DNA from 3 places in the Clostridium sp. HCS.1 genome. Region 1 is predicted to be linked to each of the others. Evidence: a T-box and tRNA genes for the amino acid it is inferred to sense, from the RefSeq annotation. Region 1 holds a T-box; the other regions hold tRNA genes.

Region 1 (7,715 bases):
CAACTAAAGAAACTGCATTTTCTGGAACTTCATTTTTATCAGCTATAAATACTACTTCTGATGCAGATGCTAATTTTTCAATATAATTAACTCCTGCTTCAAAGGCTTCTTTTGCTTCACTTGTAGTATGAGCTATAACCTTTGCCTTTCTTGATGGTGGAACATTCATTTCTGCTCTTACATTTCTTAAGCCTTTAATTGCTTCAATTATAAAGTCCATATCCTTCTCAGCTTTTTCATTTCTTAAAGCTTCATTGTATTCTGGCCAATTTGAAACAACTATTGAATCTCCATCAGTAAGTGTAGTATAAATTTCTTCAGTTATAAATGGCATTACTGGATGTAATAACTTAAGTCCTGTTTGTAATACTTCATTTAAAACATTATATACTATTCCCTTTGCTTTTTCGTCTTCACTGTATAATACACCCTTAACTAATTCTATATACCAGTCACAGAATTCAGTCCACATAAAGTCATATACTTTTTGAAGAGCAATTCCTAGTTCATATTTTTCCATGTTTTCAGTTACTTCACTAACTAAAGTATTCATTCTTGAAAGAATCCATTTATCAGCTAAACTATATTCCTTGCAATCAGCATACTTTTCCATAACTTCTTTATCAAGATTCATCATAACAAATCTAGAAGCATTCCACATTTTATTTGCAAAGTTTCTAGCTGCTTCAACTCTTTCTGGAATATATCTTATATCATTTCCTGGTGCATTACCTGTAACTAACATAAATCTTAAGGCATCAGCACCATATTCATCAATAACTTCTAATGGATCCACACCATTACCTAGAGATTTACTCATTTTTCTTCCTTCTGAATCTCTTATAATACCATGAATTAAAACTGTATCAAATGGAGTCTTATCCATATTGTGTATTCCTGAGAATATCATTCTTGCAACCCAGAAGAAAATAATATCATATCCAGTAACTAAAACATTTGTTGGATAGAAGTATTCTAAATCCTCTGTTTTATTTGGCCAACCTAAAGTTGAGAAAGGCCATAATGCTGATGAGAACCAAGTATCTAAAACATCTTCATCTTGATGTAAGTGTTTAGATCCACACTTAGGACAAGTTTCTGGTGCATCAACTTCAACTATAATTTCTCTACAATCATTACAGTACCAAACTGGAATTCTATGTCCCCACCATAATTGTCTTGAAATACACCAGTCTTGGATATTTTCCATCCAGTTAAAGTAAATCTTATCAAATCTTTCAGGAACAAATTTAGTTTCATTATTTCTTACTGCTTCTATAGCTGGTTTAGCTAAAGATTCCATCTTAACATACCATTGTTTAGATATAATAGGCTCTATAACAGTACCACATCTATCATGAGTACCTACATTATGATTATGAGGCTTAACCTTTACTAATAAGCCTAAGTCTTCTAGATCTTTAACCATTTGCTTTCTTGCTTCATATCTATCTAAGCCTTGATATTTTCCACCAAGTTCATTAATTATTCCATGGTCATCCATAACTCTAATTTGAGGCAAGTTATGTCTAAGTCCAACTTGGAAATCGTTAGGGTCATGAGCTGGTGTAATCTTAACAGCACCTGTTCCAAACTCCATATCAACATAATCATCAGCAACTATAGGAATTTCTCTATCTGTTAAAGGTAACTTTATCATCTTTCCTACTAAAGCTTTGAATCTATCATCATTTGGATTTACAGCAACTGCAGTATCACCAAGTAATGTTTCTGGTCTTGTAGTTGCTATTTCTAAATATCCACTTCCATCAGCTAATGGGTAATTTATATGCCAGAAGAAACCTTCTTTTTCTTCATATTCTATTTCTGCATCTGAAAGTGCTGTTGTACACTTTGGACACCAGTTTGTTATTCTATTTCCTTGATAAATTAATCCCTCATTATATAACTTAACAAAAACAGTTCTAACAGCTTTATTTAAGTTTTCATCCATAGTGAAAGCTTCTCTTGAGAAATCACAAGAAACTCCCATTTTCTTAAGCTGATTTCTTATAGTACCCCTATATTCATCTGCCCATTCCCAAACTTTTTCTAGGAAAGCTTCTCTTCCCATTTCTTTTTTTACTAAACCTTCTTTTAAAAGCTCATTTTCAACCTTTACTTCAGTAGCAATTGAAGCATGGTCTTGTCCTGGAAGCCATAAAGTACAATATCCTTGCATTCTCTTAAATCTTATAAGCATATCTTGAAGAGTATTATCAAGAGCATGACCTAAGTGAAGCTTACCAGTTATATTTGGTGGTGGCATAACTATTGAAAAAGGCTTCTTACTTTTATCAATTATTGGTGTAAAATATTTTTTTTCTTCCCAATTTTTATAGATTCTTTCTTCAAAATCCTTGGGACTATAAGTTGTCGCTAAGTTTTTCTTTTCTGACATATAATTTTCCTCCTTTATTTAATCAACTAGTGATAGTTTCAATTAAATTTGTATAAAATAAAAAGAGCCTTCGTCATAAAAGGACGAAGACTCGCGGTACCACCTTTATTCTTAATATAATAAATATATTAAGCTCTTTATTTATTAACGACTAAGACCAGCCGCCTTTACTTACTTAGTTTCAGTAAAGATGCTCAAAAGCTACCTTCAGGGTACTTTAATATAGAAGGCTTTCAGCCAGTGACCTTCATTCTCTTTATATACAGTATTCCTTACTCCTCTTTCTCATTGCTTTTAATATATGATTTTGTATAGCTATCTTATAATATATTATTATTTTTGTCAATAATGTTAAATTATAAAATCCTTTGGATTATGTTCCTTAGCCTTCGGTTCTCCAAAGGCTGCCTTTACACTTTCTACTTGTGGATTATGATTTATATTCTTTTTGTGACTATTTTTACTCTTTTTACTCATTTCTTTCACCTCCAAGCTTGTATCATTAGCTTATGTAAAAGAAATGTATTTTATGTACTTAGCCTTCAATCCACTCCATATCTTTAATAAACTCATTTATAAACTCTTCACTCATACTTGGATTTATAGTTTCTTCATGAGTAATTGTAACTATAGACATTGCAATGGCATATTTTACAGTATCTTTAATTGATAAATTATTCATATATCCATATCCAACACCTGCTACAAATGAATCTCCAGCTCCTGTTACATTTTTAACTTCAACTGCAGTAGTTTTTATTTTTCCTTCTTCTGTTGAGTTTTTGTAATATATTCCATCGGCATCTAAGCTAATAAATACATTTTCTACTCCTAAAGATCTAAAATAATTAGCAGCTTTAATTAAATCATCATCATTTTCTATTTTATATCCGCATAAAAGTTCTGTTTCTAACCTATTTGGCTTTATAGTATGAAAATATTTAATTAAATGTTCTACTTTTTTTGCTTTTGTTGCAGAAACAGGATCTAAAATAAATTTAGTTTTTCCTTGAAACTTAGTTAAAATGTATTCTAGAAGTTCTGGATTATCAGCATCTAAAATAACATATTCTGCATTTTCTATAATACTTGCTTTTGAATCTATAAATGAGGAGTCCATTTTATTTAAACACTCCATATCTACTATAGCAGATTCCATTTCCCCATCTTCATTTAAAACTGCCATGTATGTAGGAGTATATTCATCTTCTAAAATCAAAGAATTGCTCATATTATACCCTATCTTAATAGAGTTATTTAATATATTCTTTCCTTGATCATCACCACCTAAAATAGAAATGAACTCTGTATTAACATTAACTCTTGCTAAATTTTCAGCAATGTTTCTACATACTCCACCTAAAGAAATCTTTATTTGTCCAGGTATTGAATCCCTTTGGTAATACTTCTTTCTACTAAAACCTATAATATCTACTATTGATGCCCCTAATACTAAAATATAAGGATTATTCTTACACATACCATCTCTCCTGATCTATATTGTCCTTTCTAAAAAAACATAAGTACATTATATTAAAGAACTGTAAAAAAATAAAGTAATTTTTGAAAAACTTTGTCGAATTGTATTATGTAAATTATGTATACATTATTTATTGTCACAGAATATTAAAAATTCATATATTGAATAATAATTAATTAATTAGGAAATAATTATATTAATAGAAAGTCTATCCAGGAGGTATCTATGCAATCATTCAACGAAGGAAATAAATATTATAATCTTAAAGATTATGAAAAAGCTATAGATTTATATAAGTTATCAATTGAAAACAATGAAAACATAGCATGTTCTTATTATAATTGTGGAGTATGCTTTATAAAATTAAAAGAATTCGATAAAGCAATGGAAATGATAAAAAAAGCTTTAACCATGCAACAAGAAAGTAAATATTATTTTAATTTAGCTTATTGTTATGCAATGAAAGAAGATGTTAAAAAGGCCTTAATTTATTTTAATATGGCTTGGTCCTTAGATTCATCTGATACAGATTGTGAAAAAGCAATTAAGTTAATACTTTCTAAAAGTAAAAAAGCCCTATAACCTTTTTCGGTAATAGGACTTTTTCTTTAATTCTAAAATTTATATATAATTTTTTTACTACATCCATTCTCCAGCAATTTCTGAATTTAAGTGATCCTTATGAAAATCGACACTATCAAAGTAATTACCTGATAAGTAGAAAGTTGGATCTACATTAATCCATTTACCTTCATCTTCTAAGTAAACTTGATTCCATGCATGAGGTCCATAATTTTCACCATCATAAGCCTCACCTGTAATTATTCTAGTTTTTAATCCTACTGCCCTAGACATTGAAACATAAAGGCAAGCATAATCAAAACATATTCCACTTCTACTATTCCAAGCTTCAATTGAACCACTATTAGAAACTCCTTCTGGACTTAGTGCCTTTTCAGCTTTATTATAATCATATCTTATATTAGAGCCAATCCAAGCATATAATCTTTGTGCTTTTGCTCTATCTGTTTTTGCATTGCTTACTATTTCTTTTGCTTTATTATCTATCTCTGGCAATGACTTTATTCCTTCTTCTAAAGTAACACCATTATAGTATATAATTACATTAGCATTTGAAGGTAAATATTCTTTAAAATCATTGTAAGGTAAAATAGGCTTGTTTACTGCAACTATACTTTCTAGCTTGCTATAGCCATTTATACTATTGAAAAAGTTTATTTTTAATTCTTTCCCAAAGGTAGTATTATATGCAATTATACCCATAAACATTATTAGTATAACTACTAAACCCTTTAGAAGTCCAAAAATTGTAGAAAATAAAACTATCCTAAACTTACCTCTGCTTAATAATATACTATATGCCTTTGTTAGAGGTTCATTTAAAGCCTTTAATATCCAATATATTATTGATTGTATTAAAAGAAAAACTATTCCTAAAATTAATGCTTTAAAAATATTATTATTAAAAATAATTAAATTAGGATTATTGCTAATAAACTGCAAAATAATTAAATATATCTTTTCTAAATTTAAAAGCATAAGAAAAAAAGTTATAAATATTGAAAAATAGTATATTAACCTATTTAGTGAATATTTAGCGCTTTCATCTTCTAGTGATCCTTGAATACTATCTTTTATTGAAAAAATCATTAATAAGGCACATATAATATGTGGCAAATATGCAATCATTAATGCATCTCCTTTAAAATATTAGTTATCGTCTACCTTTGTAATTTCCTTTACAACACCCGAAACTATATCGTAGCCATATCCCTTAGACAATAAAAATCTGTATAATTTTTGTGATAGCTTAAATTTATCTGATTCTCTCTTATCTATAGTATTGTATTTTTTCATTGCTAAATCATAGGCTGTATTTCTTTCATCTTCGCTATCAATATTATAAATTTCATTATCTATTATTTTATCGCTAATTCCTTTTTTAGCTAAATCGTATTTAATCTTTTTCTTACCAACTAGCTTAACTTTATCTTTAATGTACATTTTAACATAATTTTCATCATTTATAAAATTGTATTCTTTTAATACATTCATAGTTTTATCTATAGCTTCATTATCATAACCTTTTAAAGTAAGCTTATCTATTAACTCTTTTTCACTTTTATATGATCTTTCAACTATCCTTAAAGCTGTAGTTTTACACTTCAAATAATTATCTTCCTTTGCAATGATGTTAATTCTATCTATATCTATTTTTTCATTTACTTTAAGTCCTTCTTTATAAACTAACTCATTGCTTACTGAAAATGCATAATCATTATCAATATATATATTAGATCTATCTTTGTTTCTCTTTTGTACTTCAATTTTTGTAATTACATTCATAAATTTCTCCATATTAATTAGATTTAAGTATATGAATTGTTGGATTATTTAAGACTGCTTCTGCCACTTTATGAATCTTATTTATATCTAAACTATTTAATCTCTTCATATCTTCTAGGAACTCATAAAAATCTTCCCCGTCTAAGCCTTGATGTAACATATAGTTACAAAGCTCTGAAGGGTCTTCTAAAGTAGAAATAACTGCTGTCTTATGAACCTTTTTCATAAGCTCTAAATCCTTTTCTCCAATTTCTAAATCACCACTTTTAACTGATGCTATAGTTTCATCAATAGCTTTTTTAGCTGCTTCTAGGTCTTCTTCTCCAACAGAAGTATAGATATATAAAGTCTTAACATTATTTGTCATATCTATACTAGTATATATGTCATAAGCAAGTCCTCTTTTTTCTCTAACTTCTCTAAATAATAAAGAATTAGAGCTTTCTCCTAGTCTATGGTTCAGTATTCTAAGGGGTAATTCTAAATCTTTACTTAAGTTATAAAAAGTATATAAATAAACTATAGTATTTTGTTCTATATTCTTTTTTATTGTAGTTACTGATTTTGAAATATTATTTTCTTTGCTTATTACTATTTCCTTTGTTTCTCCAGTTTTCCATGAAGAAAATACTTCTTTAATTTTTTTAAAAGCTTCCTCATGTTCTAAGGAAGATACTATAGTTATCAATGAATTATTAGGTAAATAATATCTATTATAGTAATCTAATAAATCCTCTCTCTTATAAGTCTTAACATTTTTTTCTAACCCCGCAACATCATATCTTAAGGGATTATTCTTAAAGGCTACTTCATTTGTTCTCTTAAAGCTTAAATCTTCTATATCATCCTTGCTAGCCCTCATTTCTGCAAGAATTACTCCTCTTTCTTTTTCTAATTCATCACTATCAAAAGCAGGATTAATTATCATATCTCCTAATATATCAATAGCATTATTTAATTCCTCTTCTAAACAACTTATAGTATAAACAGTTGAAGTATAATCAGTATAGGCATTATACTCTCCCCCTAAAAACTCAAGCTCATCATTTAATTCCTCGTAAGTTCTACCTTTAGTGCCCTTAAATAGCATATGCTCAATAAAGTGGGAAATTCCCTTTTCATTTATATTCTCATATAAAGATCCAACCTTAACTCCCACATTTATAGAAGTTATTTTAGTATCTTTTTTTATAGTTACAACTTCTAGTCCATTATCTAAAAGATGTTTTTTCACATCAAAATTCAATTTAAACATTCTAGCCCACCCATCTCTCACATTATCTTATTTAAAAATATAATATGAGTATCTTAAAAATATAACAATATTATTATATCTATGTTTACTGTAATAATCTATATTATTACAGCTTTTTTGATTTAATTTATTTGTAATAAGACTTTACCTTATTTTTATTGGAACTTATAATTATTATAGTAACAATAAAAAGGAGGGCTTTTATGAAAAAG
Region 2 (7,715 bases), 1.5 Mb from region 1:
AGAGTAAATTAATAGTAACTATATATATAAAAGAGGTTGTTTAGGCAACCTCTTTTTCATATAATTAATAGTTATTTATCCAAATAAGTAAAATTATTGTAAATAAATTATAAATAGTAAAATGTTGTGATAAAATATAAATATAAAAGTATAAATAAATAGGGGTGATTTTATGGAAGAAAGAAAAAATAACTTACTTGTGACGGAAATTTTATCTAGGGCCTTTAACTTATGTATAGATAATTTTTTAGAATTTCTTAAGGCTATAGGAATTTTTATGGCACCAGCAATTATAGTACCATTAATATTAATTTATACGGTATTTGCTACTGCCTTTATTGGTTCATCACTTTATTCTTATTCATATCCAAACTCAGCTTTAGATAGAATGTTTGCAGGTATAGGAATAGGAACAATAGCAGGTATTACATTACTATCATTGGTTTTAGGCTTATTATCTTTATTTGGTAGTTTAGTAATAATTAAAATGTCAGATGATGCAAATAAGGGTAATGAAGTTAGTTGGAGATCAGCAACAAGCTATGTATGGGATAGAAAATGGAGAGCTTTAGGACTAAATTTATTAGTTTGGCTTATGATTATGGCAGGACTTATTGGCCTTGGGATTTTATTTATAATCCTATCACTTTTAACATTAGGAATAGGACTTATTATTTTAGTTCCTTTATATTTTGGAATATTATTGATTTTAACACCTTCAATGACATTATTTAATTCAACATTTTTAATTAATGATTTAAATGTTATGGATTCAATAAGAGAAACTTTTCTTTTATTTAGAAAGGGTTATTTTTGGTCAACTATTGGAAGAATAGCTGCAATCTCTGGTATTTTATTTGGTGTAGTAATAATATCAGGAATACTTGATTTCATTCCATTCCTTGGTAGTATAATAATGTCAGTAGGGTCATGTGCAATATCAGTATATATGTCTGCCTATATCAGTATATTTGTTCTTGATAGAAATCAACCTAATATAGATAGCTTTGGAGGAAATGATAATTCAGATAATGGGTTTATAGATCCAATTATTTAAATTATAATAAAGGGAATGTAGAGAAAGGTAAAACTAATAATTATAAACAATGTAAAATGGAGGCTGTTGGAACAGCCTCTTTATTAACAGGAGGTAGTTTTATGGGGAAAGCTTATGAAAAAGAATATGAATTACATTATTATGATGTAGATAGGAATTTAAAAGGCAGTATGTCAACTATAATAAACATATTGTCTGATATAGGAACAAAGCAGTCTGAGAGCCTTGGTTCTGGAATGAAGGAACTTATGGAAAATAATATGACATGGGTATTTTATAATTATCATGTAAAAATATTTAGAGATCCTATGTATGGAGAAACATTAAAAGTAAAAACTGAACCAGTAGGATTTAAAAAATACTATGCACTAAGAAATTATGAAATAAAAGATAGTCATGGTAATGTTATAGTTACTGCTAACGCTATATTCTTACTAATTAATTTAGAGAAGAGGAGAATGATAAGAATTCCAGAATCACAATATGAAGTATATGGTGTGGAAAGTGATATGAAAGGGGAATTCAAATTACCTAGAATTGAAGCAATTGAAGAATATAAATATGAAGATAGCTTCAAGGTGAGATATACTGATATAGATTCAAATCAACATGTTAATAATACTAAGTATATTGATTGGGCTATGGAAACTTTGCCAGAAGATATAGTAAATAATTATTCTTTAGATGAAATAAAGGTTACATTTGAAAAAGAATGTAAATATGGAGAGGTTGTAAATGTATATACTGATATAAGAGAACAAGAAGATGGCTCATTAATAAGTATACATAAGATAGAAACTCTAGATAAAAAAGAATTAACTAGATTAATAGGGTGTTGGAAGAGGGAAGAACACAAATAAATAAGATAATAATTATAAGGAAGCAATTTACTAAAATAACTGCTTCCTTATTTTTTTATTAATTAAATATTAAAGTTTCTACTTATTATTATATGCAATACTTTTAGCTACCATATAACCAGAGCTCCAAGCCCACTGTAGATTAAATCCACCGCAATCTCCATCCACATCTAAAATTTCGCCACAGAAATATAGATTTTTAACTAAATTAGATTCAAGGGTAGAGGAGTTTATTTCCTTTGTGTTTATTCCACCTATAGTAACTTGAGCTTGATTAAAGCCATTAGTATCTACACATTTAAATTTCCAAGACTTTAATATATTAATTATGTTTTTCTTATCATTCCAATCTAGCTCATAGCAAGGCATATGAAGGTTAGATATATTTGCAGACTTTAGTACTGTAGGGATTAATTTTTTATTAATTACACCTATAAGAGAATCTATAATTGGTCTATGTGAAAACATAGCAAAATGTCCTTCAAGAAAGTTTTCTATTTCACCAATATCTTCATTAGGGAGCATATCTACTAATATTTCAACATTTTTATTATTAAGTAAGGCTTTTGATGCATGACCAGATAATTGAAGTATTGGAGGACCAGAAATACCGTAGTCTGTAAATAGTATTTCTCCAAATTCTTTTCTTATGGCTTCTCCATTTACTAATAAGGTAGCATAGCCATCAAATTTTACTCCTGATATTGATTTTAAATAAGGATTATCTAATTTTAACTGAACTATGCCAGGAATAGTTTTCACAATTGTATGTCCTAGAGATTTAGATAAATTATATCCTGAACCATCAGAGCCAGTTTTAATAGCAGATTTTCCTCCACAGGCTAAAACTAATTTATTACATGTGAATAACTTTTTATCTTCATTACTTGTGGATAATTTAAAAACTTTTCCCTTGTGGATATCTTTCACTTTACAATCTGTGTATAAAGGTATATCTCTATCCTCAATTGCAAATCTTAATATATCCACTACTGAAGAGGCTTGAAGAGATTTAGGATACATTTTTCCGTTTTTTAACTCTACAATAGGAAGGCCAATAGATAAAAAGAAGTTTTCTGTATCACTAACTCCAAAGCTAGATAAAGTTTTAGAAAAAAATCCTGAATTTTCACTATGGTATGAAAGGAAGGGAAATGAAATTGTTCTATTAGAAATATTACAACGACCATTTCCTGTAGTTAATATTTTTTTCCCAATCCTATCAGTTCCTTCTATTATTGCTACATCTAAACCAAAATCTTTTGCTGTAATTGCAGCCATTAATCCTGATGCGCCTCCACCTATTATAATTAAATCATGATGAATCATAATAAACTCCTTAATATATTTTATTTTATTTAAATATTATACTAATAGAATTATAATATATTTATAAAGAATAATTAAGAAGTTTAATTTAGATAAACAGCAATAAATTTCTAGGTTTTAAGCGGTTTTATTAGTATGAATTTAAAAATTAAAAAAAAGTTGCGAAAAAGTGTTGACACTATATTAAAATTTATGTATTATAGTTAATGTGCTCGCCGACAGAACGGCAAGTACGTGCGACAAACAAAAAACTTATATGGCTCCTTGGTCAAGCGGTCAAGACACCACCCTTTCACGGTGGTAACAGGGGTTCGATTCCCCTAGGAGTCACCATTATGGAAGCATAGCTCAGCTGGGAGAGCATCTGCCTTACAAGCAGAGGGTCACAGGTTCGATCCCTGTTGTTTCCACCAAATAATGGCTCAGTAGCTCAGTTGGTTAGAGTGCCGGCCTGTCACGCCGGAGGTCGAGGGTTCGAGCCCCTTCTGAGTCGCCACTTTAAGTTTTAAAAAGCATATGGCTCCTTGGTCAAGCGGTTAAGACACCACCCTTTCACGGTGGTAACAGGGGTTCGATTCCCCTAGGAGTCACCATTTATGGAAGCATAGCTCAGCTGGGAGAGCATCTGCCTTACAAGCAGAGGGTCACAGGTTCGATCCCTGTTGTTTCCACCAATAATGGCTCAGTAGCTCAGTTGGTTAGAGTGCCGGCCTGTCACGCCGGAGGTCGAGGGTTCGAGCCCCTTCTGAGTCGCCATTTTAAACTTAAGATAAAATATGCTGGCATGGCTCAACGGTAGAGCAGCTGACTTGTAATCAGCAGGTTGTAGGTTCGATTCCTATTGCCAGCTCCAATCTAATATGGCTCCTTGGTCAAGCGGTTAAGACACCACCCTTTCACGGTGGTAACAGGGGTTCGATTCCCCTAGGAGTCACCATTATGGAAGCATAGCTCAGCTGGGAGAGCATCTGCCTTACAAGCAGAGGGTCACAGGTTCGATCCCTGTTGTTTCCACCAAATAATGGCTCAGTAGCTCAGTTGGTTAGAGTGCCGGCCTGTCACGCCGGAGGTCGAGGGTTCGAGCCCCTTCTGAGTCGCCAATTCAAACATAAGATAAACACGCTGGCATGGCTCAACGGTAGAGCAGCTGACTTGTAATCAGCAGGTTGTAGGTTCGATTCCTATTGCCAGCTCCAAAAGCTTTAGATATTCTAAAGCTTTTTTATTTTGTAAAGAATACTGAAATTAAATAAAAAGAGGAATTATTTCATTCAGTTTAAAAGAGAGAGAATCATTATGTTACGGCGACTTGGAGCCTGCGACGGAGCGCGGAATATAATGATTCTCTCTCTTCCTATCTTCTTTTTAGATTAAGCTGAATTCTTATATCTTCAGTATAGAACTTATAAAGTTTAAAGTTACCTAAAAGTCTTGAAGAAATTCTTTCAGTATAGGTTGTTCTTATATCAGATAAGCTTAAGTTTGTTGATATAATCATTTTCTTTTTTCTAAGTAATTTTTTATTTAATAAATTGAAAAATTCAGTTGTTGTGAAATCTGTTATTTGTTCTGCGCCTAAGTCATCTATAATTAATAAATCACAGTTTATTAATATATTTTCAAGTTCAGAATTATTTTCAAATTTTATTTCTCTTAAGGTTGCCATAAGTTCATCAACTGTTCTATAAATAACTAGGAATCCATCATCTAAAAGTTCTTTTGCAATACAACAACTTAAAAATGTCTTTCCTGTTCCTGAATCACCATAAAATAATAGATTATCATTTGTAGAGTTAAAGTTCGGAATATACTCTTCCCTAATGAATCTAAGTATATTCTCCATATTTTTTCTAGGAGAGAATCTATCATCTTCATTTAGCTTGTGACTAGAAAATAAGGATAAATTAAAGTTATTAAAATTATTAACTGAAAGTGTATCCTTTAAGGATGAGTTTTTATAATAAAGTTGAACTAATTTTTTTCTATAACAAGAACATCTATTTATACCTATATATCCTTCATCCTTACATTTTGGACATCTATAATGTAAGTTTAAGTAATCAGCATCATAGCCTTTTTCTACTAATGATTCAGTTTTTTTAACTCTTAGATCCGTTATCTCATCTTTAATTTTATTTAATGTAGCATCATCAATACCTTTTAAAATTGATAATGAAAGACCTAAGGATTTTTTTTGAAGTAAGTTATCTAACTCTAGTATTTCTGGATTCTGTTCTTCAATAGTTTTACGCCTTTTTATTAAATTTTTTTCTTCTTCAGCTCTAATTTTTTCATAAATTAAAGCTAACTCTTTTTCATATCCTTTAATCATCAGTATCCCATCCTAACAATTTCTTTTCTAAATCGTCATAATCATAATCTCTTCCCTTAAAGTTATCAAATCTTAATTTAGGCTTAGTAGAATTCTTAGAATTATTATAAACCTTTTTAGCAGCTGAATTTTTATAAGTAGCTTCCTTTTTCTCAATATCTTGTAATGTTCTTAAATTATCTTTATTCCAACTTGATAAGATTCCATCAATATACTTAAAATCTGCTCTGTTTAATCTCTGGAAGCAAATATCACAAGCCTTTTTTATTACATCTAAGGAGTAATTATAAGTTGAAGTCCATTTTTCTAGCATATCTTCTTGAGGCTTCATAATATCAGTATTTCTAATTCCTAAGAATTTTAAGATTTCCCTATAAGTTACCCATTTATCTTCAGTTTTTCTAATGTAATTTTGTGCATCATCAATTGTGTTAATCTTCATTTCCTTCCAAGCTATTGCTACCTTTTCAATATATCTAAAGTTAGTTTTACCTTTAGAGGCGCAATATTCAATTAGTAATAGTATTAACTCAGAAGAGAAATTTAAATCCTTTTTCCAACTAATATAGGTTTCTACTTCACTAGGGGATAGAGTTCTCCCTAATAACTTACCTATATCCTTTAGCATTGAACCATTATTAGTATTAGTTAATTCTTCAACTAAATTAAATTTTTCAACAGTAGTTGGTCCTTCATTAGATATATCTACAAATTCTATATGAAAATTTCCCATATTATCTATAGGTAAAAGTTTTATAATACCTTCATCATTCCAATAGTTAAGAGCATTTACTATATCAGATTCTAAAAGATTTAGTGATGTAGCTAAAACCGTAGAGTTAACTCCAGGTTCACCTGTAAAATTGTATTTAAGCATTAAAAGATAAACCTTGATAAATTCACCTCTAGCTTTTGGCATATATCGTTCAATAAATATATTACTAACAGGAGTAAATTTTAAAGGCTTTGACTTAAACATAAAAGTGCTCATATTTTTCTTTACCTTTCTAAAAGTAATAGTGACATAACTTTATTATATCAAAGTGAAGAAATAGCCTCAACATTAGTAAAAAATATAAATAGGAATATTATTTTAATAAATGGGAAAAATATTTGATGTGCTTGTTAATAAAAGAAGGGAGTGCTTATGGATATAAAAGGTAAATCGGTAAGGTTAAAGAAAATATTCATTAAAGTGGCCTTACTAATAATCATAATTAATATTATTTTAAATGGTAGCTATTTAAAAGCTAATGCAGAGGTAAATGATAATTTAAATATTAACTTGAATAATAAAGTATATTCAGGAGTTAATGAAGTATCTGATAATATTTTTGATAATTTAATGGTTGCATTAACAGGAAAAATAAATGCTTATGAAGTGATGTTAAATGATAAAATAATAGGATATACTGTTTCAGAAAAGAATTTAGAAAATGTAAAAAATATTATTTTAAAAAAGTATATAGACGAAAACAGTATAAAAGAGGATATGGTTAAAGAGTTCGATATTAAAGGAGATATAATATTAAGGGAAGAAAGACTAGAAGTTGATTTGATTCAGACAAATGAAGAAATAGCAAATAACATTTATGAACTATCTAAAAGAGAATCCAATAATATCAAAATAAATATAAAATATTTAAAAGAAGAAGTAAATAATATAAAGCCATCAACTATGACAATTCCAACAGAAACTCTATATTTAGGAGAATCTAAAATAGAAGAAGGAATTTATGGACTTAAAAAAGATACAAAAGAATATATAGTTGAAGCGGGTAAGATCATAAATTCAAAGTTAATTAAAGAAGATATAATTAAAGAAGCAGTTAGCAAAAAAATATATAGGGGAACTAAAAATCCTTATGAATATGGAATTGCTTTTTTAAACCATCCAACTAGGGGGGGATACATGACCTCTGGATATGGTGAAAGGTGGAGTTCATTTCATAAGGGTATAGATATTGCAGGAAACATAGGAGATAATGTTTTTGCAGCAATGGATGGAGAGATTACATATGCTGAATATAATGATGGTGGATACGGTAATTTAATTATAATTAAGCATGAAGATAATATGAGTACATATTACGGTCACTTAAGTGAATATAAAGTAAAAGTAGGAGATAAGGTGAAA
Region 3 (7,715 bases), 1.0 Mb from region 1:
AAATATAAGTGCTGCTTTAGGAACCGAAGTTATGGCAGCTGCTGTTGGTGAAGTAAAAGAGATATCAACCAAAGTAGATGATGGTAATTATATAGTTATCGCTCACCCAAATGGTTTGTATACAAAGTATACTAATTTATCAAATGATATTAGGGTAAATGTTGGTGATAGAGTTACAGAAGAAACAGTTATAGGAACTGTTGGAAGTAGTTCAAAAATATTTACTAACACAGAGTTTGGAGAACATTTAAATATACAAGTTCAAGATTCAGATGGTAAAGATTTAGATCCAACAACTTATTTTACATTTAATGAAGAATAATTAAATGAAATTATTGTAAATAGTTCAAAATTAAAAAATGTAGAATGAAAAATGTAAAATTGTTGATGTAATTTATATAAGCTTGAAAAAGGTATATTCATTTTAGAACTCATTAAAGAGTTTCTACCTCAATTTTACATTTTCATTATTGGTTTTGTATTAACAGTAAATATTAAAGTATATGAATAAATTTTATTATAAAGGGAGGTAATATTTTTGAAGGATTATATAGAAGAGAGAGTTTTAGAAGTTGCAAAATATATTATAGAATCAAAAGATACAATTAGAAAAACTGCAAAAGTATTTGGAGTAAGTAAAAGTACAATTCATAAAGATATGACAGAAAGATTACCTAAGATAAATCCAACAATAGCCAAGGAAACACATTCAATATTAGAATTAAATAAAGCAGAAAGACATATTAGAGGTGGAAATGCTACTAAAATTAAGTACAAAACTTCTGGACAATAGAGATAGGTAAATAATTATTTATTAAGAATATAAAAATATTGAAGGTTTACCATATTCCATATATAATTAGAAATAGGGCAAATATTGTAAATTTTTATGTATAAGATATTGTTTTATTAAAATTATATAGTTTGAGATTAGGAGTGAACAGGAATGTGGTTTTGGAAGAATAGGGGTAATCTAGGGATCGACTTAGGAACAGCTACAGTTTTAGTTTATGCTGAGGGGAAAGGTGTAATACTTAAAGAACCATCAGTAGTAGCTATAAATAGAAATAACAATAAAGTACTTGCTGTTGGCGAAGAAGCAAGAAAAATGATAGGAAGAACGCCTGGAAATATAGTAGCAGTAAGACCATTAAAAGATGGTGTTATATCAGATTATGAAATAACAGAAAAGATGTTAAAGGAATTTATAAAAAAGGCTTACGGAAAGAGTAAGATTACAGCTCCTAAGGTAATAGTATGTGTTCCATCTCAAGCAACTGAAGTGGAAAAAAGAGCAGTAATTGATGCTGCAAGAAATTCAGGAGCAAAAAAGGTTAATTTAATTGAAGAACCACTAGCAGCAGCTATTGGAGCAGGTTTAGATATAACTAAGCCTAATGGGTCTATGGTAGTAGATATCGGTGGAGGAACTACTGATATCGCTGTAATATCCTTAGGTGGAATAGTTGTAAGGGCATCTATTAAAGTAGCTGGAGATTCTTTTGATGAAGCTATAATTAAATATGTTAGAAATAAGTACAAGATAATGATAGGTGAAAAAACAGCAGAAGAATTAAAAGTTACTGTTGGTTCGGCATTAAAGGATTCAAGGAAATTAACTACAACTATGAAAGGTAGAAATTTAATCACAGGATTACCAGATGAAATTTCTATTACATCTAATGAAATTAATGAAGCATTAAAGGAATCTGTATCATTAATTGTAGAGAGTGTTAAATCAGTATTGGAAAAAACACCGCCTGAACTTGCTTCTGATATAATTGAAAGAGGAATTTTAATGACTGGTGGGGGTTCTTTATTATTCGGATTGGATAAATTAATAGAACTTGAAACTGGCGTAAATGTTGAAATTGCAAATAATTCTGTTGAAGCAGTGGCAGAAGGAACAGGTAAGGTTTTAGGATATTTAGATAAGTTAGATATTAATATAAATGATGAAGAAATCAGTTTAATTGAATAAATGTAATTTCTACATAATTTAAAAGGAGCTTAAAGAGCTCCCTTTTTATTTATATTAAATTCTATAGAGAGTAAGATGATATAATAGCATTTGATATTACTTTAGCCATTTCCATGATTAAATATAATCTAATGCTTCTACTAGTAAAAAATGCAGCACTGTCACTAGAATCTACGATACCTATTATTGAAATATCCCCAACCTCTGGTAGTGATTTTCCAACTCCCTTTCCTGGGTGAATTGGATAATCACGAATATGAATTTCACCTATAGAATTTTCTTCTCCTAGGCAAGCATCTATTCCGATAATTAGTGAGTTTGGATGAAGTTTATTAATATAATTTAATTTTTCTTCAATATTTAAAGCATGAATAGGAGATTGTAGTGTTCCGAAAACTGGTAATAGGAAGTTCTTTTCTATTAAAATGCTACCTACTAGTGGACCAAGGGAATCACCAATGCATTTATCTGTACCTACACAAATTATTACTGTATTTTCATTCATATATTTTTTTATTTTATTAGCAATCTCAATGAAGGAATTATGATCATCATAATGTACTTTATGCTTCACTAGAATTCACCCCCCGATTATACCAATATATGTTTAAGATAATAAAAATATAATTAAATGTATAAAAAAATATAAATAGGAGAGTAATTAAATGAAGGTGGTGAATTATATGAAAAAATTAATACTATACATATTTACTATTATATTAGGTGCAAGTATACCTATTTATTTTTTACTTATTTGGGAGCCGTTAAAAAGTGAAGAAGTTTTAAGTAATAATATTTTAAGCCAAGATACAAATGAATATGATATGAATACAAAGGAAAGTTTAGAGAATAATTCAATAGAAACAGAAACTATTTTATTAAAGGAAAGTAATTTTTCAAATAGTTTATTTAATTATTTAGATAATGATAGAAAAGAAAAGTTAAATGTAATTATGAAAAAATTATCAGTTTTAGATTTTATTAAAATTAACAACTATTTTTCAGATAAAGATAATAATGAAAAAATTAATAAAGGTGTAGAATTAGCTAAAAAAAGAATGCCTACATCTGACTATGAAATATTTAAAAATATATTAGAAAACTCTATAAATTCCAGTATTTTGGACTAAATTTAAATTTAATAAATAAAAATGCTAAAAATATAATTTTAAAAAGATATTAGCATTAAATAGGAGAAAATGAAAGAAAAATAGAATAAAATAGTTATAATTTCGTTTAATGAACAAATATTACACTTGAAATTAATAAATAATAAATATATACTAGTCATTGTCAGTCGAGCGAGTAAAATCAAATGACTGAAATTAATTAAATAAATTTTATGGGGGAGTTCCCGAGTGGCCAAAGGGGGCAGACTGTAAATCTGTTACGTTTCGTTTCGATGGTTCGAATCCGTCCTCCCCCACCATTAAATTTATTTGAATATGCTGGCATGGCTCAACGGTAGAGCAGCTGACTTGTAATCAGCAGGTTGTAGGTTCGATTCCTATTGCCAGCTCCATAAAATGGGGGAGTTCCCGAGTGGCCAAAGGGGGCAGACTGTAAATCTGTTACGTTTCGTTTCGATGGTTCGAATCCGTCCTCCCCCACCATTTTAATTTAATTTTTATATGGAAGCATAGCTCAGCTGGGAGAGCATCTGCCTTACAAGCAGAGGGTCACAGGTTCGATCCCTGTTGTTTCCACCATATATGCTGGCATGGCTCAACGGTAGAGCAGCTGACTTGTAATCAGCAGGTTGTAGGTTCGATTCCTATTGCCAGCTCCATAATAAGGGGGAGTTCCCGAGTGGCCAAAGGGGGCAGACTGTAAATCTGTTACGTTTCGTTTCGATGGTTCGAATCCGTCCTCCCCCACCACAAAGACAATGTTAGTATACCTTGTCTTTTTTTGCTTATAAATAAAAATTATAAGAAAATAAATGTTTTACAGAAAATATTGACTATTCATAGTAAGAGTGATATAATCTGAAAAGTAAAATTTGATATTAGTTCTTATCAAGAGAGGTGGAGGGATAGGGCCCTATGAAACCCGGCAACCTACTTCATGTATTTGAGTGTGGTGCCAATTCCAGCAATTTGATTTGCAAGATAAGAAAAGTTATGATTTTTAACATCTCTTCTTATCGAAGAGATTTTTTTATTATATAGCTAAATTTTTAGAATTAATATCAAAATATGAAAGGAGATATTAATATGAGAAGATTATTTACATCAGAGTCAGTTACAGAAGGACATCCAGATAAAATTTGTGACCAAATATCCGATGCTGTTTTAGATAGCATCTTAGCACAAGATCCTATGGCAAGAGTAGCCTGTGAAACAGCTGTTACTACAGGAATGGTTTTAGTTATGGGAGAAATATCAACTAATTGCTATGTTGATATTCCAAAGCTAGTAAGAGAAACTGTAAGAGAAATTGGATATGATAGAGCTAAATATGGATTTGACTGTGATACATGTTCAGTTTTAACATCTATTGATGAGCAATCAGGAGATATAGCAATGGGTGTTAATGAAGCCTTAGAATTTAGGGCAGGAGAAAAGGATGAAGTAGAAGCTGTTGGAGCTGGAGACCAAGGTATGATGTTTGGTTTTGCAACTAATGAAACAGAAGAATTTATGCCATTACCAATAGCTATGGCTCACAGGTTATCAAGAAGATTATCTGAAGTTAGAAAAGATGGTACTTTATCATATTTAAGACCAGACGGAAAAACTCAAGTTACTGTTGAATATGATGATAATAAAGTAATAAGAATAGACGCCATTGTAATATCAACACAACACAGCGAAGAAGTTACTCAAGAGCAAATTAGAAATGACTTAATGGAGCATGTAATAAAAGCTGTAGTTCCAGCTGAATTATTAGATGATAAAACAAAATATTATATAAATCCAACAGGTAGATTTGTTGTTGGAGGACCACAAGGAGATAGTGGTTTAACAGGAAGAAAAATAATTGTTGATACTTATGGTGGATATGGAAGACACGGTGGCGGTGCTTTTTCAGGTAAAGATCCAACTAAAGTTGACAGATCAGCAGCTTATGCAGCAAGATGGGTAGCTAAAAATTTAGTTGCAGCAGGAATTGCTGATAAATTAGAAATTCAATTAGCTTATGCTATTGGAGTTGCTAAGCCGGTATCAATAGAAATTGAAACTTTTGGTACAGGCAAAAAATCTGAAGAAGAAATAGTAGCTATAGTAGAAAAGGTATTTGATTTAAGACCAGGTGCTATAATTAGAGATTTAGAGCTAAGAAGACCTATATATAAGCAAACAGCTGCTTATGGACACTTTGGTAGAATTGATTTAGATTTACCATGGGAAAACCTTAATAAAGTAGAAGAAATAAAAAAATATATGTAAAATTTTAAGCTTAATAAAGAGTTTATAAACTTTAATTAAAAAGGAGATAAATATTATATTTTAAGTTCTCTAGCCTTTGCTAAAGTAATTATTATAATATTTATCTCCTTGTTTTTATTCTTTAGAATTTATAAAAATATATCTAAATAATTTTTTATACTATAACTTTTCCACCAACAACTACATTTTTAATGTTGATATCTTCGTCAAATAATAATAAATCAGCGTCATATCCTTCTTTAATAAGACCTTTTCTATCTGAAACTTTACAATGTTTTGCAGGATTGTAGCTAGCCATTTTTACAGCTTCATATAGAGGCATACCAACGTTTTTATATACATTCTTAACAGCCTTGTCTAATGTAAGAATTGAGCCTGCTAGGCTTCCGCTTAATAATCTTGCTGCACCATCTTTAACCACAACATCTTGACCACCTAAAGCATACATTCCATCAGGCATTGCACAAGCCATCATAGCATCTGTAACTAAAAGAACTTTGTCTGAAGTTTTTTGTTTGTAAGCTATTCTAAGTGATGGATAAGACACATGGATTCCATCTGAAATAGTTTCTGTTGTTATATCACTATCAAATATAGCTCCTACAACTCCAGGTTCTCTATGAGCGAAAGGTGTCATAGCATTAAAAAGATGAGTTGAGTGACCACATCCACACTTTATTCCTTCCATAGCTTCGTTATAAGTAGCTTTAGTATGCCCTATAGAACAAACTACTCCTCTTTGAGATAATTCTTTAATTAACTCTTTTGCACCTGGTATTTCTGGTGCAATTGTAATTGATACTACAGCATCTTCAGCATCTCCAACCATTGCATTATAATTTTCTAATGTTGGTGGAATTAAGTAATTAGGATTTTGGGCTCCTATAGCCTTTGGGCTAATAAATGGACCTTCTAAATGAGCACCTAATACTATAGCTCCATCAGTTCCTTTTTCCTTTGCTTCTTTTATTACATTCATTGACTTTCTAATATCTTCTACAGCAACAGTCATAGTAGTTGGAGTAAAGGATGTAGTACCATGTTTAACTATTACCTTGGAAATTTCATTAATTGCTTCAAAGGTTCCATCCATAGTATCATGGCCACCTGCACCATGAATATGAACATCTATAAATCCTGGTGATAAATATAAACCATTGGCATCTATTACTTCCTCATCATCATAATTACTTGGATTAATTTCTTTTATTTTTCCATTTTCAATTAAGACAGAACCATTTTCTATCTTGTCAAGATATATGATATTACAATTTTTAATAATCATATAAACACCTCCATACTTCCTAACATATAATTATTATACCATATTGAAACAATATTCTTAAAAATAAATAATCTTTATTATGTATTATTAGAGATATATTATATAATAAAAATAGTATAAACAAAAAATATTTAGATTTGGAGAATGTAACATGGAAGATTGTATAAATGGAATAGTGGAATCTATTGTATTTAAAAGTGATGACACTGGATATGTAGTAAGTAAGATTAGAACTGAAAAGGAAATAATAAATGCAGTGGGAGTAGTTCCTTTTATAAAAGAAGGTCAACATGTTAAATTAAAAGGTCAATGGGTTGTTCATAAGCAATTTGGACGACAATTTAATATAGAGGAATATGAAGAAATACTTCCTAATTCTACAAAGGGAATAGAAAGATATTTATCTACAGGAATTATAAGAGGAATAGGCCCAATTACAGCTAAAAGATTAGTTGAAAAATTTAAGGAAAAAACTTTAGAAGTTTTAGATACAGATATCGATAAAATAAAATTAGTAGAAGGAATAGGGGCAAAAAAGTTTGAGATTATTAAGGAATCTTATTTAGAACAAAGAGATTTAAAAGATATAGTTATATTCTTCCAAGGTCATGGAATGAGTACAAATCAATGTATAAAAATTCATAAAACCTTTGGAGCAAATGCTAAAGAGATAATTTTAGAAAATCCATATATTCTTTCAGATGAAATTAGTGGTATTGGATTTATAACTGCAGATAGAATAGCAAAGAGTATAGGAATTGAAGCAAGTTCACCTTTTAGAATTCAAAGCGGGATTAGATATATATTAAATCAGTTTTCTGCCGCAGGTAACACATTTATGCCAAAGGATGAGCTAATAAGGGAATCAAGCAAAATATTAGGAGCTACACCTGAAATGGTAGAGGAGAGTTTATATAATTTATCTTTAGATTCAAAAATAAAAGTTGAGAAAATAGAGGGAAAGGATTCGGTTTTTGCATTACCATATTATTATTGTGAATTAGGTGTAACCAATAGAATAATAACTTTGAGTATGGAGAACTTTAGAAGTATTAAC

The links. The T-box of region 1 lies ahead of ACFYH6_RS10855 (valine--tRNA ligase). A T-box ahead of a tRNA ligase gene usually reads a tRNA of that ligase, here a tRNA-Val.
Region 2: it has a tRNA-Val gene. The T-box ahead of ACFYH6_RS10855 (valine--tRNA ligase) is inferred to sense a tRNA for this amino acid. The anticodon was not compared.
Region 3: it has a tRNA-Val gene. The T-box ahead of ACFYH6_RS10855 (valine--tRNA ligase) is inferred to sense a tRNA for this amino acid. The anticodon was not compared.

Annotation. Positions count from the first base shown of each region.
Region 1 covers NZ_CP170704.1:2,274,452-2,282,166, forward strand. The annotation lists gene ACFYH6_RS10855 (valine--tRNA ligase) at 1-2,401, opposite strand, end outside; T-box leader at 2,478-2,699, opposite strand; gene ACFYH6_RS10860 (CPC_1213 family protein) at 2,753-2,878, opposite strand; gene ACFYH6_RS10865 (carbohydrate kinase family protein) at 2,937-3,881, opposite strand; gene ACFYH6_RS10870 (tetratricopeptide repeat protein) at 4,107-4,463, shown strand; gene ACFYH6_RS10875 (transglutaminase-like domain-containing protein) at 4,521-5,591, opposite strand; gene recX (recombination regulator RecX) at 5,613-6,248, opposite strand; gene ACFYH6_RS10885 (M16 family metallopeptidase) at 6,262-7,503, opposite strand; gene ACFYH6_RS10890 (response regulator transcription factor) at 7,707-7,715, shown strand, end outside.
Region 2 covers NZ_CP170704.1:3,750,377-3,758,091, reverse strand. The annotation lists gene ACFYH6_RS18115 (hypothetical protein) at 173-1,057, shown strand; gene ACFYH6_RS18110 (acyl-[acyl-carrier-protein] thioesterase) at 1,159-1,917, shown strand; gene ACFYH6_RS18105 (NAD(P)/FAD-dependent oxidoreductase) at 1,996-3,246, opposite strand; tRNA gene ACFYH6_RS18100 (tRNA-Glu) at 3,505-3,579, shown strand; tRNA gene ACFYH6_RS18095 (tRNA-Val) at 3,584-3,659, shown strand; tRNA gene ACFYH6_RS18090 (tRNA-Asp) at 3,666-3,742, shown strand; tRNA gene ACFYH6_RS18085 (tRNA-Glu) at 3,765-3,839, shown strand; tRNA gene ACFYH6_RS18080 (tRNA-Val) at 3,845-3,920, shown strand; tRNA gene ACFYH6_RS18075 (tRNA-Asp) at 3,926-4,002, shown strand; tRNA gene ACFYH6_RS18070 (tRNA-Thr) at 4,025-4,099, shown strand; tRNA gene ACFYH6_RS18065 (tRNA-Glu) at 4,109-4,183, shown strand; tRNA gene ACFYH6_RS18060 (tRNA-Val) at 4,188-4,263, shown strand; tRNA gene ACFYH6_RS18055 (tRNA-Asp) at 4,270-4,346, shown strand; tRNA gene ACFYH6_RS18050 (tRNA-Thr) at 4,368-4,442, shown strand; gene ACFYH6_RS18045 (ATP-binding protein) at 4,601-5,578, opposite strand; gene ACFYH6_RS18040 (DnaD domain protein) at 5,571-6,569, opposite strand; gene ACFYH6_RS18035 (peptidoglycan DD-metalloendopeptidase family protein) at 6,726-7,715, shown strand, end outside.
Region 3 covers NZ_CP170704.1:3,322,089-3,329,803, reverse strand. The annotation lists gene ACFYH6_RS15950 (M23 family metallopeptidase) at 1-322, shown strand, start outside; gene spoIIID (sporulation transcriptional regulator SpoIIID) at 539-793, shown strand; gene mreB (rod shape-determining protein MreB) at 947-1,981, shown strand; gene yyaC (spore protease YyaC) at 2,043-2,555, opposite strand; gene ACFYH6_RS15930 (hypothetical protein) at 2,665-3,111, shown strand; tRNA gene ACFYH6_RS15925 (tRNA-Tyr) at 3,326-3,410, shown strand; tRNA gene ACFYH6_RS15920 (tRNA-Thr) at 3,429-3,503, shown strand; tRNA gene ACFYH6_RS15915 (tRNA-Tyr) at 3,510-3,594, shown strand; tRNA gene ACFYH6_RS15910 (tRNA-Val) at 3,615-3,690, shown strand; tRNA gene ACFYH6_RS15905 (tRNA-Thr) at 3,696-3,770, shown strand; tRNA gene ACFYH6_RS15900 (tRNA-Tyr) at 3,777-3,861, shown strand; SAM riboswitch class I at 3,994-4,099, shown strand; gene metK (methionine adenosyltransferase) at 4,198-5,373, shown strand; gene nagA (N-acetylglucosamine-6-phosphate deacetylase) at 5,528-6,658, opposite strand; gene ACFYH6_RS15885 (ATP-dependent RecD-like DNA helicase) at 6,810-7,715, shown strand, end outside.